DNA from 2 places in the Citrobacter werkmanii genome. Region 2 is predicted to be linked to the other one. Evidence: riboswitches for the same ligand, from Rfam matches in the RefSeq annotation. Region 2 holds a riboswitch; the other holds the start of a gene.

Region 1 (7,545 bases), 2.2 Mb from region 2:
AAATGGCATTTGCTATGCGGAAAAATGAAAATGTGATGATTGTCTGAAAACATAATTCTGCCAATAGCAATATTTTATCGTTTCACAAATGTACCACTAATAGTGGATTTCCCTGTGTTCTCGCCTGTTTTAATAAAAGTGATAGCAAGAATTTGCTATCTCAGCACGATTTTGAGGGGCATGCCGCCTTCAGATTGCCAACATTTTGCCGATACGGCTTTTTATAGTAAGCCTTGAAGTATTCTACGTACCAGCAAGGAGTCCGCTGGTAAAGACACGAACTCTGCTTAGAAGGTGTCACAATGAACGATTCACTAAAAGCGCAATGCATTGCTGAGTTTTTGGGTACCGGGCTGTTTTTGTTTTTTGGCATCGGATGCCTGAGCGCACTTAAAGTCGCGGGCGCCAGTTTGGGATTATGGGAGATCTGCATCATATGGGGGTTGGGGATCTCGCTTGCCGTTTACCTGACAGCGGGGATTTCTGGCGCGCATCTCAATCCTGCAATCACCATCGCCCTGTGGTTATTTGCCTGTTTTCCGGGGCGCAAAGTTGTGCCATACACCGTAGCGCAGGTTGCGGGTGCCTTTGGCGGCGCGTTGCTAGCCTATCTGCTGTACGGAAGTCTATTTACCGAATATGAGTCTGCCCATCAAATGGTACGCGGCAGCCTTGAAAGCCTGCAATTGGCCAGTATTTTTAGTACTTATCCAGCGGCGGCGCTCAGCGTCTGGCAGGCTGCGCTGGTTGAAGTAGTGATCACTTCCATTCTGATGGGCATGATCATGGCACTTACCGATGACGGTAATGGCGTCCCCAGAGGGCCATTGGCGCCTTTATTGATTGGCATTCTGGTGGCTGTTCTCGGTGCATCTACCGGGCCGCTCACCGGATTTGCGATGAACCCGGCACGTGATTTCGGTCCAAAATTATTTGCATGGATGGCCGGGTGGGGAGATGTGGCGATGACTGGCGGGCGTGATATCCCTTATTTCATCGTACCGATTGTGGCCCCCATCATCGGTGCGTGCGCGGGCGCAGCAATTTATCGTTATTTTATTGGCAAAAATTTACCGTGTAATACGTGTAAACTGGAGGAAAATGAGAGCTAGCTTCACGGAAGATGTTTATTTTTAAAGCGTAAAAACTGTTTTCGTGATCCGGTTTCCTGAACCGCTGAAAAAGTCTCCCCACAATGGGAGACTTTTGTTATGTTCGATGATGACTTTCATCAGCGCCCAGGAAAGCGAGATGAAACTGGATGTGTAAATAGTATGTTTTATTTATAACAATAAATTAACTGAGAGGTTTTATCATGATTTCTGCGAGTGCCCTGAACTCAGAACTCATTAATAAAATCGCACAGGATTTTGCGCAGGCCACCAGTCTGGCTGTTGTGGTTGTCAATATTCACGGTGATGAAATTTCTGAGCTTTTTAATTTCACCCCTTTTTGTCAGTTGATGCGCCAGCATCCTCAGCACAGTACCCGTTGTCGTATGAGCGATCGCTGTGGCGGGCTGGAAGCTTCAAAATCCGATCAACCCTGCATCTATCGCTGCCACGCGGGGCTTACCGACTTCTCAATTCCGCTGGTAATTGCGGGTCACCTGGTTGGGTTCGTATTGTGTGGTCAGGTGCGTTTAAGTAACGATGTCGGCCTGGTGGATATCCTGAACGTCGATGACCGCTGGCAAGCCGATCCCGAACTGCTCAGTGAATTTCGTAATGTGCCGGAGATGGACTATTCGCGCGTTATCGCCTCGGCGGATCTGCTAAAGCTCATCGTGGAAAATTGCCTTAAAAAACAACTAAATTTTGTGGTTATCAAAGACAACCCGCAGCAGGCAGAGCCAGTACGCGCCAACCGAACGCCGAATCCTCACGACAGCAAAATGAAAAAAGCGCTGCGCTATATTGATGCGCATTTGTCAGATGAGTTACGCCTGGAAGATGTTGCGTCTCATGTTTACCTTAGCCCTTACTATTTCAGTAAATTGTTCAAAAAATATCAGGGTATCGGGTTTAACGCCTGGGTAAATCAACAGCGAATGGCGAGTGCCAAAGAGTTACTCTGTCATAGTGACTGGAGCATAGCCAGCATTGCGCGTAATTTAGGCTTTTCACAAACCAGTTATTTCTGCAAAGTATTCCGCCAGACGTATCAGGTTACGCCGCAGGCATTTCGCCAGCAAATAAATGTCATTTCACGCGGTGAGTCCGCTTAAATAGCAATATTTTGCTATTGCCGATTTTTGATATCGGGCGCTATGTCAGTAATTATAAAATGAAAAGTAACAACAGCAGTCAATAAATTGTCATAGCGCAACAAAATAATAGTATTAGAGGGATAAACTGCACCAGTTTTTATTTTTGTGATGAGATACAGTGTCTGTATGCCTGACTTTCTTTATTCTTTGCTGACACTTTCATTCAAAATGTGAACATGTGAATAAGTGGGTTTATGCCAGATAATTGGCTGAATGAATCCGGAAAGATATTAAATTGAATTATTGTCATGAGGTCGTGAATTTACCTCATAACAGGGAGCTTAATTAAGGCTCCTGAACTGACAGGTTTGCCACATTTGTGGTAGGGAAGGGGGTGAGAATCCCCCGCAGCCCCCGCTGCTGTGATGCTGACGACCCCGTATGGACCACTGATCGCAAGATTGGGAAGGACGGGTGAGGATGACGCTAAGCCAGAAGACCTGCCTGTCAGTGACTACCAACAACTTCGGTGGGAAGTGGGTGGTTCAGATGCATACAGTCGAGAGACTGGGTATCTCTACACCCCTACCACCCTGAACAGGATCAGGGTATGGCGGCCAATTTTCACGCATTTGTTCTTGCAGGTACCGGAAGCGGCTGTGGTAAAACCACGGTGACGCTGGGCTTGTTGAGCTTGTTGAAAAAACGCGGTTTACGCGTCCAGCCTTGCAAAGTGGGGCCTGATTACCTTGATACCGGCTGGCATACAGCGGTATGCGGTACCGCTTCCCGCAATCTTGATAGCTTCATGCTTCCCGCTTCCACTCTCAATGCTTTATTCCGCGAGCAGATGCAACATGCCGATATCGCCGTGATTGAAGGCGTGATGGGGTTGTATGACGGTTATGGTACCGACCCGAACTACTGCAGTACCGCCGCGATGGCCAAACAGTTAGGTTGCCCGGTCATCTTACTGGTTGATGGTAAAGCTGTTTCCACCTCGATAGCCGCAACGGTAATGGGTTTTCAGCATTTTGATCCCACGCTGAACATCGCCGGGGTGATCGTTAATCGGGTCAACAGCGAAACGCATTATCAGCTGCTGAAGGTGGCGATTGAGCGTTACTGTTCCGTTCCTGTATTAGGCTACGTTCCCCGTATGGAAGGCGTTGCGCTTCCGGAGCGTCATCTGGGGCTGGTTACTGCGCGTGAGTCTGTTATCAATCAGCAGCCGTGGCAGGACTTTGCCGCGACGCTGGAGCAGACGCTGGATATCGATGCTCTACTGAAATTAAGCCAGCTAAACACCCTCCCTGCGGGTGAATGGCCTACGCTTCCCGATACTGATGCCGGAGAAGGGCTAACGCTTGCTATCGCTGATGACGAAGCGTTCAACTTTTATTACCCGGACAATATTACTTTGCTTGAACGCACGGGGCTGAAGATTGTCCGTTTTAGCCCGTTGCACGACACCTGTTTACCTGATTGTCAGATGATCTGGCTGGGTGGCGGATACCCTGAGTTACATGCTGCGGCTCTGGCCCGCAATGTCTCGCTGCTTAAGCAATTGCGAGCCGCACATCACTGCGGCGTGGCGATTTACGCCGAGTGCGGTGGGCTGATGTATCTCGGCAGTTCGCTGGAGGACAGCCACGGTGATAGCTGGTTGATGGCGGATATCATTCCCGGTCACAGCAAAATGGGGAAACGTCTGACCCGATTTGGCTACTGCGAGGCGCAGGCCGCGCAGCAAACCTTGTTAGCTGCAGAAGGCGAAGTGCTGCGTGGGCATGAATTTCACTACTCAGATTTTATTCCTGAAACTCCCGCGGTGATGCACTGTCGTAAAGTGCGCGATGGCAAAACGTTGCAGACCTGGTCCGGCGGCTGGCAGGTGGGTAACACTTTCGCCAGCTATCTACACGTTCATTTTGCTCAACGTCCGCAGATGCTTAACCATTGGTTGGCAGCCGCGAGGAGCGCGCTATGACGATCCTTGCGTGGTGTGTTGCCTGGCTGCTTGATTTTATTATTGGCGATCCGCAGAACTGGCCGCATCCGGTGCGCTGGATTGGCAATCTGATTTCTGCCATGCAGCGAGTCGTGCGGCGCTACTGCCATAGCGATCGTGCGTTGCGCATTGGTGGCGCGGCGATGTGGGTAGTGGTGGTTGGCCTGACCTGGGCTGTGTCCTGGGGCGTACTGGCGCTGGCGCACTCTATTCATCCCTGGCTTGGTTGGGTGGTAGAGGTTTGGATGATCTTTACCGTGCTGGCGGGGCGCTGTCTGGCGAACGCCGCGCAGGATGTCGAACGTCCGTTGCGTGCCGGTAACCTTGCCGCAAGTCGGGAAAAGTTATCTTGGATCGTGGGTCGCGATACTTCGCAATTACAACCTCAGCAGATCAATCGTGCCGTGGTGGAAACCGTGGCCGAAAACACCGTTGATGGCATCATCGCGCCGCTGTTTTTCCTTCTTCTCGGCGGCGCGCCTTTGGCGATGGCCTACAAAGCGGTAAATACCCTTGACTCCATGGTGGGTTACAAACATGAAAAATACCGCGCTATCGGTATGGTCAGCGCGCGTCTGGATGATGTCGCAAATTATATTCCTGCGAGACTGAGCTGGCTGCTGCTGGGCGTGGCTGCATTTTTATGCCGTCAGGACGGTTCGCGTGCTTTGCAGATCGGCTGGCGCGATCGCTATAACCACAGTAGCCCAAACTGCGCGTGGTCGGAGGCCTCCGTTGCCGGGGCATTAGGTATTCGTCTGGGTGGCCCTAATGACTACTTTGGCGAGCGCGTTGAGAAACCGTGGATTGGTGATGCACAACGCGACATTTCGGTAGACGACATTTCCCATACGATTCGATTGATGTGGGTGGCATCGACGCTGGCACTGGCGCTGTTTATCGCGCTGCGGTGGCTGCTGGTCGGTGTAGCCTGAGGACAACACTATGCAATATATCCAGCAACCCCAGGCTATTGAGGCCAAAAGTTTCGACATTATAGGCGAGATTATCCGTGAAACCCGTCCGGACTATCAGTTTGCCAGTCCGTTGCATGAAGCCATTATCAAGCGGGTCATTCACACCACGGCGGATTTCGACTGGCTGGACATTCTGTGGTTTTCCAGTGATGTGCTGGAGCAGTTCTGCGCGGCGCTTAGCCGTTCGAGCGTGATTTATACCGATACCACCATGGCCCTTTCCGGGATCAATAAAACGCTGCTGGCAAAATTTGGCGGCGAGTGCCGCTGCTATATCAGCGATCCACGAGTCGTACGTACGGCAAAAGAGCAGGGGATCACCCGCTCAATGGCGGCTGTCGATGTTGCGGTGAAAGAAGAGGGGGAAAAGCTGTTTGTTTTTGGCAACGCGCCGACAGCGCTGTTCCGCCTGCTTGAGCATGATGTTGCGGTTAGCGGTGTGGTTGGTGTACCGGTTGGGTTCGTTGGTGCTGAAGAGTCGAAAGATGCCCTGACCCAAAGCAACCTGCCGGCCATTGCTGCGTTAGGCCGTAAAGGGGGGAGTAACGTCGCCGCTGCTATCGTCAATGCCATGCTTTATCACATGCAGGGGGCGCGATGAGCGAGGCCTTCGATACGCCGGTGTGGCACAACGGCAAAGCGCTGCGTAAAGGATATACCACGGGATCGTGCGCGACGGCGGCTGCAAAAGTGGCGGCGCTGATGGTATTGCGCCAGCACCTGATCCATCAGGTTTCCATCGTGACGCCTTCCGGGGTGACGCTGTGCCTGAACGTCGAATCGCCGCATATCGAAGGGCAGCAGGCGATAGCCGCGATCCGTAAAGACGGTGGCGATGATGTCGATGCCACGCATGGCATGCTGATTTTTGCCCACGTGACGTTAGATGATAGTGGCGTGATCGCCTTACAGGGCGGTGAAGGGGTCGGTACGGTTACCCGCAAAGGGATCGGTCTACCGGTGGGGAGTTCGGCGATTAACCGCACACCTCGCCAGACCATTGAGTCGGCGGTACGTGAAGCGATTGGTCCAAATCGTGGGGCGCAGATTGAAATCTTCGCGCCGGAAGGCGAAGAGCGGGCGCAAAAAACTTACAACTCGCGGCTTGGCATTCTGGGCGGTATTTCGATTATTGGCACCACGGGTATCGTCACGCCAATGTCGGAAGAGAGCTGGAAGCGTTCGCTGTCGCTGGAGCTGGAAATTAAACGCGCGGCGGGTCTGGATCGCGTGGTTCTGGTGCCGGGAAACCACGGTGAACGTTTTGTGCGTGAACAGATGGGCATCGACACCCAGGTTGTGGTCACCATGAGCAACTTTGTCGGCTACATGATTGAAGAAGCCGTCCGTCTGGGATTTCGGCAAATCGTGCTGGTGGGACATCCCGGGAAACTTATCAAAATCGCGGCGGGGATCTTCCATACCCACAGCCATATTGCCGATGCGCGTATGGAAACGCTGGTGGCCCATCTCGCGTTGCTTGGCGCGCCTCTGGAACTGCTGAGGCTGGTCAGCGACTGCGATACTACCGAAGCGGCGATGGAACACATCGACGCGTACGGCTTTCAGCATATTTATAACCATCTGGCGGAGCGGATCTGTATGCGCGTTCTGCAAACGTTGCGCTTTACCAAAAATCCCCCGACCTGCGACGCCATCATGTTCTCGTTTGACAATCAGGTGCTTGGCAGTAATCGCCCGATCGCAGAAATTGCTGAGGAGATGCAATGTTAACCGTTGTGGGAATGGGACCCGCGGGTTTGCATTTGATGACGCCTGCGGCGCGTGAAGCGGTCGCAACGGCTGACGTGCTGGTCGGCGGAAAGCGGCATTTGCAGCAATTCCCGGATTTCACCGGTGAACGGTTTGCTCTTGGCGCCAATATCGCGGAGCTCCTGAACTGGGTAACTGCGCACAAGGATAAGCATGTCGTCGTACTGGCGTCTGGCGATCCGCTGTTCTACGGCATTGGGACGCGCATGGTGGCGCATTTTGGCATCGGGCAGGTACGCATTATTCCCGGTATTAGCGCGGTGCAGTATCTGTGCGCGCAGTCCGGTATCGATATGAACGATATGTGGCTGACCAGTAGCCACGGGCGCAGCGTCTGTTTCGATGAACTGGCCCGACATAACAAGGTGGGGATGGTTACAGATGCGTTGTGCGGCCCACGTGAAATCGCGCAGCAGCTAATCACTCGAGGCAAGGGACATCGCTGGATGGTTATTGGCGAAAACCTGGCGATGGAAAACGAGCGGATCCATGTCCTGCCTGTGAGTGAAATTAATGCCGACTATGACATGAATGCAGTGGTGATCCTTGATGAAAGATGAGCTGTTTCTGCGTGG
Region 2 (7,545 bases):
ACAACCCGAAGGCCTTCTTCATACACGCGGCATGGCTGCATCAGGCTTGCGCCCATTGTGCAATATTCCCCACTGCTGCCTCCCGTAGGAGTCTGGACCGTGTCTCAGTTCCAGTGTGGCTGGTCATCCTCTCAGACCAGCTAGGGATCGTCGCCTAGGTGAGCCGTTACCCCACCTACTAGCTAATCCCATCTGGGCACATCCGATGGCAAGAGGCCCGAAGGTCCCCCTCTTTGGTCTTGCGACATTATGCGGTATTAGCTACCGTTTCCAGTAGTTATCCCCCTCCATCGGGCAGTTTCCCAGACATTACTCACCCGTCCGCCACTCGTCACCCGAGAGCAAGCTCTCTGTGCTACCGTTCGACTTGCATGTGTTAGGCCTGCCGCCAGCGTTCAATCTGAGCCATGATCAAACTCTTCAATTTAAGTTTGATGCTCGTGAATTAAACTTCGTAATGAATTACGTGTTCACTCAGAGACTTGGTATTCATTTTTCGTCTTGCGACGTTAAGAATCCGTATCCTCGAGTGCCCACACAGATTGTCTGATAAATTGTTAAAGAGCAGTTGCGACGCGCTTTGGCGCTCTGTCGCGAGGTCCCGTATATTACGTTTTCCTCATTCAGAGTCAAGCATTTATTTTTGCTTTTCTCTCCGGGATTCTCACTGGAACCCCGCTGACCCGGCGGCGTGTAATCCGTTGTTCCGTGTCAGTGGAGGCGCATTATAGGGAGTTATTTCAGGCTGACAAGGGGAAATTCAAAATAATCTTCCGAGTGCGCATTTTTTCATCAAAATCGATTAAACCGCCAGTTTTTCGAGCGTTTTGAAGCCATAACGTTGCAGCACGGGCAATAATTGTTCGGCTTCTGTCGTCATCGCCATACAGAATGCGACATTCTCATCGGTTGATTTCGCGTCGGGCGCTTCATGTTCTAATAACCAGGCCGTGCGACGCGCAATCGCGGCCCCCGAATCCACCAGTCGCGTCCCCTCGGGCAGGACCTGTAAAAGTTCTTCCTGTAATAGAGGGAAATGGGTGCAGCCCAGCACCACCGTGTCGGGTGGTTCCGACATCCGCAGCCACGGACGTAGAATGCGGCGCAACTCCTCCAGAGAGACCGTTTCGCCGTGCAGCTTCGCTTCCGCCAGTTCTACCAGCTCGGCAGACCCCAACATCGCAATCTGACATTCGTTAGCAAACCGCGCAATCAACTCATGGGTATACGACCGCTTCACCGTCGCACGTGTAGCCAGCAGTCCCACAACGCCATTCGCCGTGAGTCGCGCCGCCGGTTTAATAGCAGGAACGACGCCTACAACCGGGAAGGCAAATTTCGCACGTAATGCAGGAAGCGACACAGTACTTGCGGTATTACACGCGATGACCGCAAGAGAGAGTGGATAGCGCTGCTGGACCGCAGTCACAATCTCAACAACACGCTCGACGATAAATTCCTCGCTCTTCTCACCATAAGGAAAGGCGACATTATCAAAAGCGTATATATAGTGGAGATCCGGCAGCAGACTGCGGATCTCATTGTAGACCGACAACCCACCGACGCCGGAATCAAACACCAGCACGGTGGGACGTGGATCAGAAGGTGTAGCTGCCAGACAAGGTGTATTCCCGCCCTGCAGTTGCGTAGCCATAAACTGTCTCGTAATCTTTATCGAACAGGTTGGCGATTTTACCACGAACAGTCAGCTGTGAGGTGATTGGATATGCCACTGTCAGATCCCACAGGCTCACTCCCCCCATTTTTACCGGCTGATTGGTGACGAAGTCCGTGTCATAACGCGTTCCCAGATAATGATAGGTCAGGCCCCAGTCAAAATCGTAAACCTGCCAGTCAAGCTGGTACTTCACCTGCTGTTTAGAACGACGCGCCAGTGGTTTATCGGTAATCGCATTTCGTGCATCAACGTAATCGTAGCTCAGGGTGTGCGCCAGCGGCCCGGTATCAAAGTTTGCTGTCGCTTCGACACCTTTAATACGTACTTTGCCTTCGTTAAAGTATTTCTCGGTATGTGGGTCGTAATCGATCATGTTATCGATATCGTTGCGATATCCTGACAAACGCCAGTTCACATCCGCCGTCAGCCCTTCAAACGCCCCTTCCCACTGCTTACTCTCTTCAGGATCCAGATTCGAATTGCCGTAATAGCCATGCAACTGCCCGAGATTTGGTGCTTTGTAGGAAGTACCGTAGGAGGCAATAAAGCGATAACCTTCAATAAACTCCCACCCGGCGCTGGTTTGCCATGTACCATGGCGACCAAACTCGGAGTTATCATCACTGCGTGCCGCACCTTCAAAGGTAAAGTCACCCAGTTGCTGCAACCCGGTGAGATAGAGGCCAGTGTTACGCTGGTCGTAACCGTCCGTGACATACGCGGTGCCAGGCTCCGTAGTTTGCTTTTGCCAGTCGACGCCCGCACCCACATTACCGTGGCCAACCACCATACTGTTCGACCACTGAACATTATATTGCTTCATCTCATCCAGCGTGGCCGAGGAGTCATAGCGGCCATAATCCGGATCATAGTTGTAGTCTTTACTGTGGCTATAGCTGGAAACCAGCTGTGACTGGATAATTTCACCATTGAAGCGCAGTCCGGCATCCCAGCTTTGGCTATAGAGTTTTCGGGTATCGACCAGTGGTGAGTTCGGAGAATAGTACGAATCGTAATTCGTGCGGTTATCATAACCGTAGCCACGAACAAACCCGCTCCAGGTGTCAGAGAAGTTGTGTTCCAGCGCGCCATATAGCGTCTTACTTAAGAAGCCGTCTTTGTCGGGTTGAGCCTGAGAGCCAGTACTACCGTAAGCCACGACATCAAAGCCTTTGGTATAGGCATAATCGCCCATCAACGTGACACGCGTATTTTCACCTAACTGTTGTTGGGTTGAGACATCGTAATTCTGGTAGCCATTGCTTCCCACGCCAGCGGTCAGTTCCGTCCCCGGCTTTTCGCGCGTCGTAATGATATTCACCACGCCGCCGATCGCATCAGAACCATAAATAGCCGAACGCGGCCCACGAATGTACTCAATACGTTGTACCAACGATACCGGGAACTGGCTAAGATCGGCTGCGCCGCTAACCCCTGCCAGGTTCAGACGTACACCGTCAATCAGCACCAGAACATGGCTGGCGTTGGTGCCGCGAATAGAAATAGACGAATTTTGTCCCATACCACCGTATTGGGCGATATCCACGCCTGGCAAGCGACGAAGCACATCATTCACGGAGGTAGATTGCCAGCGGTCGATATCCTGACGCGTAACAACGGTGATAGGAGCAAGTACTGCGCTACGAGGCTGCTGAAAACGGTTGGCAGTGACGACGAGAGTATCTGGGCTAGCATCCTGTGCCCAACCAGAAAATGCCGTGACGGAAAGCGCCGTCCACAGCAACGATTTTTTAATCATTGTAAAGCATCCACAATATAAGAAGGATGCCGCAGGTCCCACCGATAGTACGCGATGATGAAAACCAGATGCGACGTTAGCCGGCAGGTCTTCGGGCTTGGAGGCGACTTAAAGAGACGATGACTTCCCACGGCAAGCCGCAGTGTCTGCACCAGGTGCGCTCATCTCCTACCTTCCTTACCGCTGCGCGTCAGCTCCAGATTCACACTGGATTCCCTTTTAACTCACAGGACCGGAAAACGGATGCTACAGTTTGTTACAACCCACTGTCCAGACTGTGTATCACAATATCGGAAATCATCAATGACTGGACATCTGTTGAGCAATCCCTACAATCCCCGCGTACTTTTATTTTTCAGGACGCATCATGACCCCCGAACATCTTCCGACAGAACAGTACGACGCGCAGTTAGCTGAAAAAGTGGTGCGTCTGCAGAGCTTAATGACACCGTTTTATGCACAGGCTCCGGAAGTGTTTCGCTCACCGGTCAGTCACTACCGTATGCGTGCCGAATTCCGGCTGTGGCATGACGGTGATGACCTGTACCACATCATGTTCGATCAACAGACGAAAAGCCGTATTCGCGTCGACAGCTTCCCGGCGGCCAGCGAGCTTATCAACACGCTGATGACGGCAATGATTGAAGGGGTACGCAACAACCGTGTCCTGCGCCACAAACTGTTCCAGATTGATTACCTCACCACCCTGAGCGATCAAGCGGTCGTCTCGATGCTTTACCATAAAAAGCTGGATGACGAATGGCGTCATGAAGCCGAAGCACTACGGGACGCGCTGCGCGCACAAAATCTGAACGTGCATCTGATTGGTCGGGCCACCAAAACCAAAATCGAGCTGGATCAGGACTATATTGACGAACGCTTGCCGGTCGCAGGTAAAGAGATCATCTACCGCCAGGTTGAGAACAGCTTCACCCAGCCCAATGCCGCGATGAATATTCAGATGCTGGAATGGGCGATTGATGTCACCAAAGATTCCCAGGGCGACCTGCTTGAGCTGTACTGCGGTAATGGCAACTTCTCATTAGCGCTGGCGCAAAATTTCAACCGCGTGCTGGCGACTGAAATCGCCAAACCATCCGTGGCGGCTGCCCAGTACAACATTGCGGCTAACCATATTGATAACGTACAAATTATCCGCATGGCGGCAGAAGAGTTTACTCAGGCGATGAATGGGGTTCGCGAGTTCAACCGTTTGCAGGGGATCGATCTGAAGAGTTACCAGTGTGAAACCATTTTCGTTGACCCACCGCGTAGCGGTCTGGACAGCGAAACGGAGAAAATGGTGCAGGCGTATCCGCGTATTCTGTACATCTCCTGCAACCCGGAGACGCTGTGTAAGAATCTGGAAACGTTAAGCCAGACGCACAATGTTTCACGTCTGGCTCTGTTCGATCAGTTCCCGTATACGCACCATATGGAGTGTGGCGTGTTACTGACCGCGAAGTAAGTGATGTCCTGGCCGGGCTTGCCCGGCCTACAAATATTATTCCGCAATTTCCTGCTTACGGTTACGCACTTTAACGCCGATCCAGAACACCAGAATCACCGACAGTACCGCCGGGAAGAAGTTAGAACCAATATCCGGATATTCAGCGCGTACCACGGTGCTGTACAACAGAACACCGAGAATAAAACAGGCGGCGGCCAGGCCTGGTAGCCCCACAGGCATGGTACGGTTCTGATAGCGTTGATGCAGACAATAAACCGTCAGCACCAGCGAAATAATCGGGAATACTGAGAATGGCACAATGGAGCTAAACAGCGCCGCAAATGTGCCATTGATCGATAAGCCAGCAACCAGCGCCAGCAGCAGCGTACCTTTATCTTGACCTGACTGTTTCATTGCTCGTCCTTCTCGTTACTCGGAGTGGTGCGTCATCTTCTCTTGTTCACGGCGGTACCAATAAAATGCGCCTTTCGCGATCATGCGTAGTTGCAATACCAGCCGCTCTTCCAGCTGTCGACGCTGTTCAGCGCCAACATCCAGTGCTTCTGCCCCGGCGCTGAACACAATCGTTACCATGGCTTCGGCCTGCGCTTCAGTAAACGCACGGGGCATATGGTTTTCGAGTTCCAGATAGTCCGCAAGTTCCGCAATGAAGTGCTGAATTTCACGTGCGACCGCTGCACGAAACGCTGCGGAGGTTCCCGAACGCTCGCGCAATAATAAACGGAAGGCGTTGGGATTGTTGCCGATGAATTCCATAAATGTTGAGACCGAGGTACGGATCACACTCCCGCCTTTGGCGATACGCTGACGCGCCTGACGCATCAACTGACGCAGCATCAGACCACTTTCGTCCACCATCGTCAGTCCGAGCTCATCCACATCGCGGAAATGGCGATAAAACGAGGTTGGCGCAATGCCCGCTTCACGAGCAACTTCTCGTAAACTGAGACTAGCAAAACTACGCTCAGCACTGAGTTGACTAAATGCAGCCTCTACCAGCGAACGCCGGGTTTTCTCTTTTTGTTGCGCTCTAACGCCCATCACGATGTCTGAATCCTTCCACATACCTTACTGGCACTATACCAGAGATTAGGCGGTTGGCATGGCTTTGTTAATGATTGTTTACGCGCAGTTTGTGCTTCGACTTCGCAAAAAAGCACAACGATAATTGGGTTATCCCGACAACGATGTTACTATTCTGTTGCTTTTGTGTATAAGAACAGGTAAGCCTGACCATGTCACATTCCTACGATTACGATGCAATAGTAATAGGTTCCGGTCCCGGCGGCGAAGGCGCTGCAATGGGTCTGGTTAAACAGGGAGCGCGCGTCGCGGTGATTGAGCGCTATCATAACGTCGGCGGAGGCTGTACCCACTGGGGCACCATCCCGTCGAAAGCACTCCGCCACGCCGTCAGCCGTATTATTGAATTCAATCAGAACCCACTTTACAGCGACCATTCCCGACTTCTCCGTTCTTCCTTCGCCGATATTCTCAACCATGCTGATAACGTGATTAATCAGCAAACGCGCATGCGGCAAGGTTTTTACGAGCGTAATCACTGCGAGATTTTGCAGGGAAATGCCCGTTTTGTTGACGAACACACTATCGCCCTGGAATGCCACGACGGCACGGTGGAAACGCTGACCGCGGATAAGTTCGTGATCGCCTGCGGTTCACGCCCTTATCGCCCTGTTGACGTCGACTTTTCGCATCCCCGGATTTATGACAGCGACTCCATCCTGAGTCTGCACCACGAACCTCGCCACGTTCTGATTTATGGCGCAGGGGTTATTGGCTGTGAATATGCGTCGATCTTCCGTGGAATGGACGTCAAAGTTGATTTAATCAACACCCGCGATCGTCTGCTGGCGTTCCTTGATCAAGAGATGTCCGACTCGCTCTCTTACCACTTCTGGAACAGCGGTGTGGTTATTCGCCACAACGAAGAGTACGAGAAGATTGAAGGTTGCGATGACGGCGTCATCATGCACCTGAAATCCGGTAAAAAACTGAAGGCTGACTGTCTGCTGTACGCCAATGGCCGCACCGGTAATACCGATTCGCTGGCGCTGGAAAATATTGGTCTGAAAACCGACAGCCGTGGGCAGCTCAAAGTGAATAGCATGTACCAGACGGCACTGCCGCACGTGTATGCCGTAGGGGATGTGATCGGCTATCCGAGTCTGGCATCGGCGGCCTACGATCAGGGACGCATTGCCGCCCAGGCACTGGTGAAAGGCGAAGCCACCGCGCATCTGATCGAAGATATCCCAACCGGGATTTATACCATTCCTGAAATCAGCTCCGTTGGTAAAACCGAACAGCAGCTTACGGCGATGAAAGTCCCATACGAAGTTGGCCGCGCCCAGTTTAAACATCTGGCACGTGCGCAAATCGTGGGCATGAGTGTCGGCACGTTGAAGATTCTGTTCCATCGCGAAACCAAAGAGATTCTGGGGATCCACTGCTTTGGGGAACGCGCGGCCGAAATTATTCACATCGGTCAGGCGATAATGGAGCAAAAAGGTGGTGGTAACACCATCGAGTACTTCGTTAACACCACCTTTAACTACCCAACCATGGCGGAAGCCTATCGGGTAGCGGCGCTAAATGGCTTAAACCGCCTGTTTTAAC

Evidence for each region. Region 2 has a riboswitch for cobalamin ahead of btuB (TonB-dependent vitamin B12 receptor BtuB). Riboswitches for the same ligand answer to the same signal wherever they lie in the genome.
Region 1: it holds a riboswitch for cobalamin, as region 2 does, so the genes downstream of both, FOB24_RS15970 (cobyrinate a,c-diamide synthase) here and btuB (TonB-dependent vitamin B12 receptor BtuB) in region 2, are expected to answer to the same signal.

The regions. Positions count from the first base shown of each region.
Region 1 covers NZ_CP044101.1:3,145,239-3,152,783, reverse strand. The annotation lists gene pduF (propanediol diffusion facilitator PduF) at 303-1,112, shown strand; gene pocR (transcriptional regulator PocR) at 1,316-2,227, shown strand; cobalamin riboswitch at 2,557-2,731, shown strand; gene FOB24_RS15970 (cobyrinate a,c-diamide synthase) at 2,820-4,199, shown strand; gene cbiB (adenosylcobinamide-phosphate synthase CbiB) at 4,196-5,155, shown strand; gene FOB24_RS15960 (cobalt-precorrin-8 methylmutase) at 5,166-5,798, shown strand; gene cbiD (cobalt-precorrin-5B (C(1))-methyltransferase CbiD) at 5,795-6,931, shown strand; gene FOB24_RS15950 (cobalt-precorrin-7 (C(5))-methyltransferase) at 6,925-7,530, shown strand; gene FOB24_RS15945 (decarboxylating cobalt-precorrin-6B (C(15))-methyltransferase) at 7,520-7,545, shown strand, end outside.
Region 2 covers NZ_CP044101.1:431,920-439,464, reverse strand. The annotation lists rRNA gene FOB24_RS02790 (16S ribosomal RNA) at 1-427, opposite strand, end outside; gene murI (glutamate racemase) at 803-1,654, opposite strand; gene btuB (TonB-dependent vitamin B12 receptor BtuB) at 1,599-3,437, opposite strand; cobalamin riboswitch at 3,503-3,689, opposite strand; gene trmA (tRNA (uridine(54)-C5)-methyltransferase TrmA) at 3,805-4,905, shown strand; gene FOB24_RS02770 (YijD family membrane protein) at 4,942-5,301, opposite strand; gene fabR (HTH-type transcriptional repressor FabR) at 5,317-5,952, opposite strand; gene sthA (Si-specific NAD(P)(+) transhydrogenase) at 6,144-7,544, shown strand; gene oxyR (DNA-binding transcriptional regulator OxyR) at 7,527-7,545, opposite strand, start outside.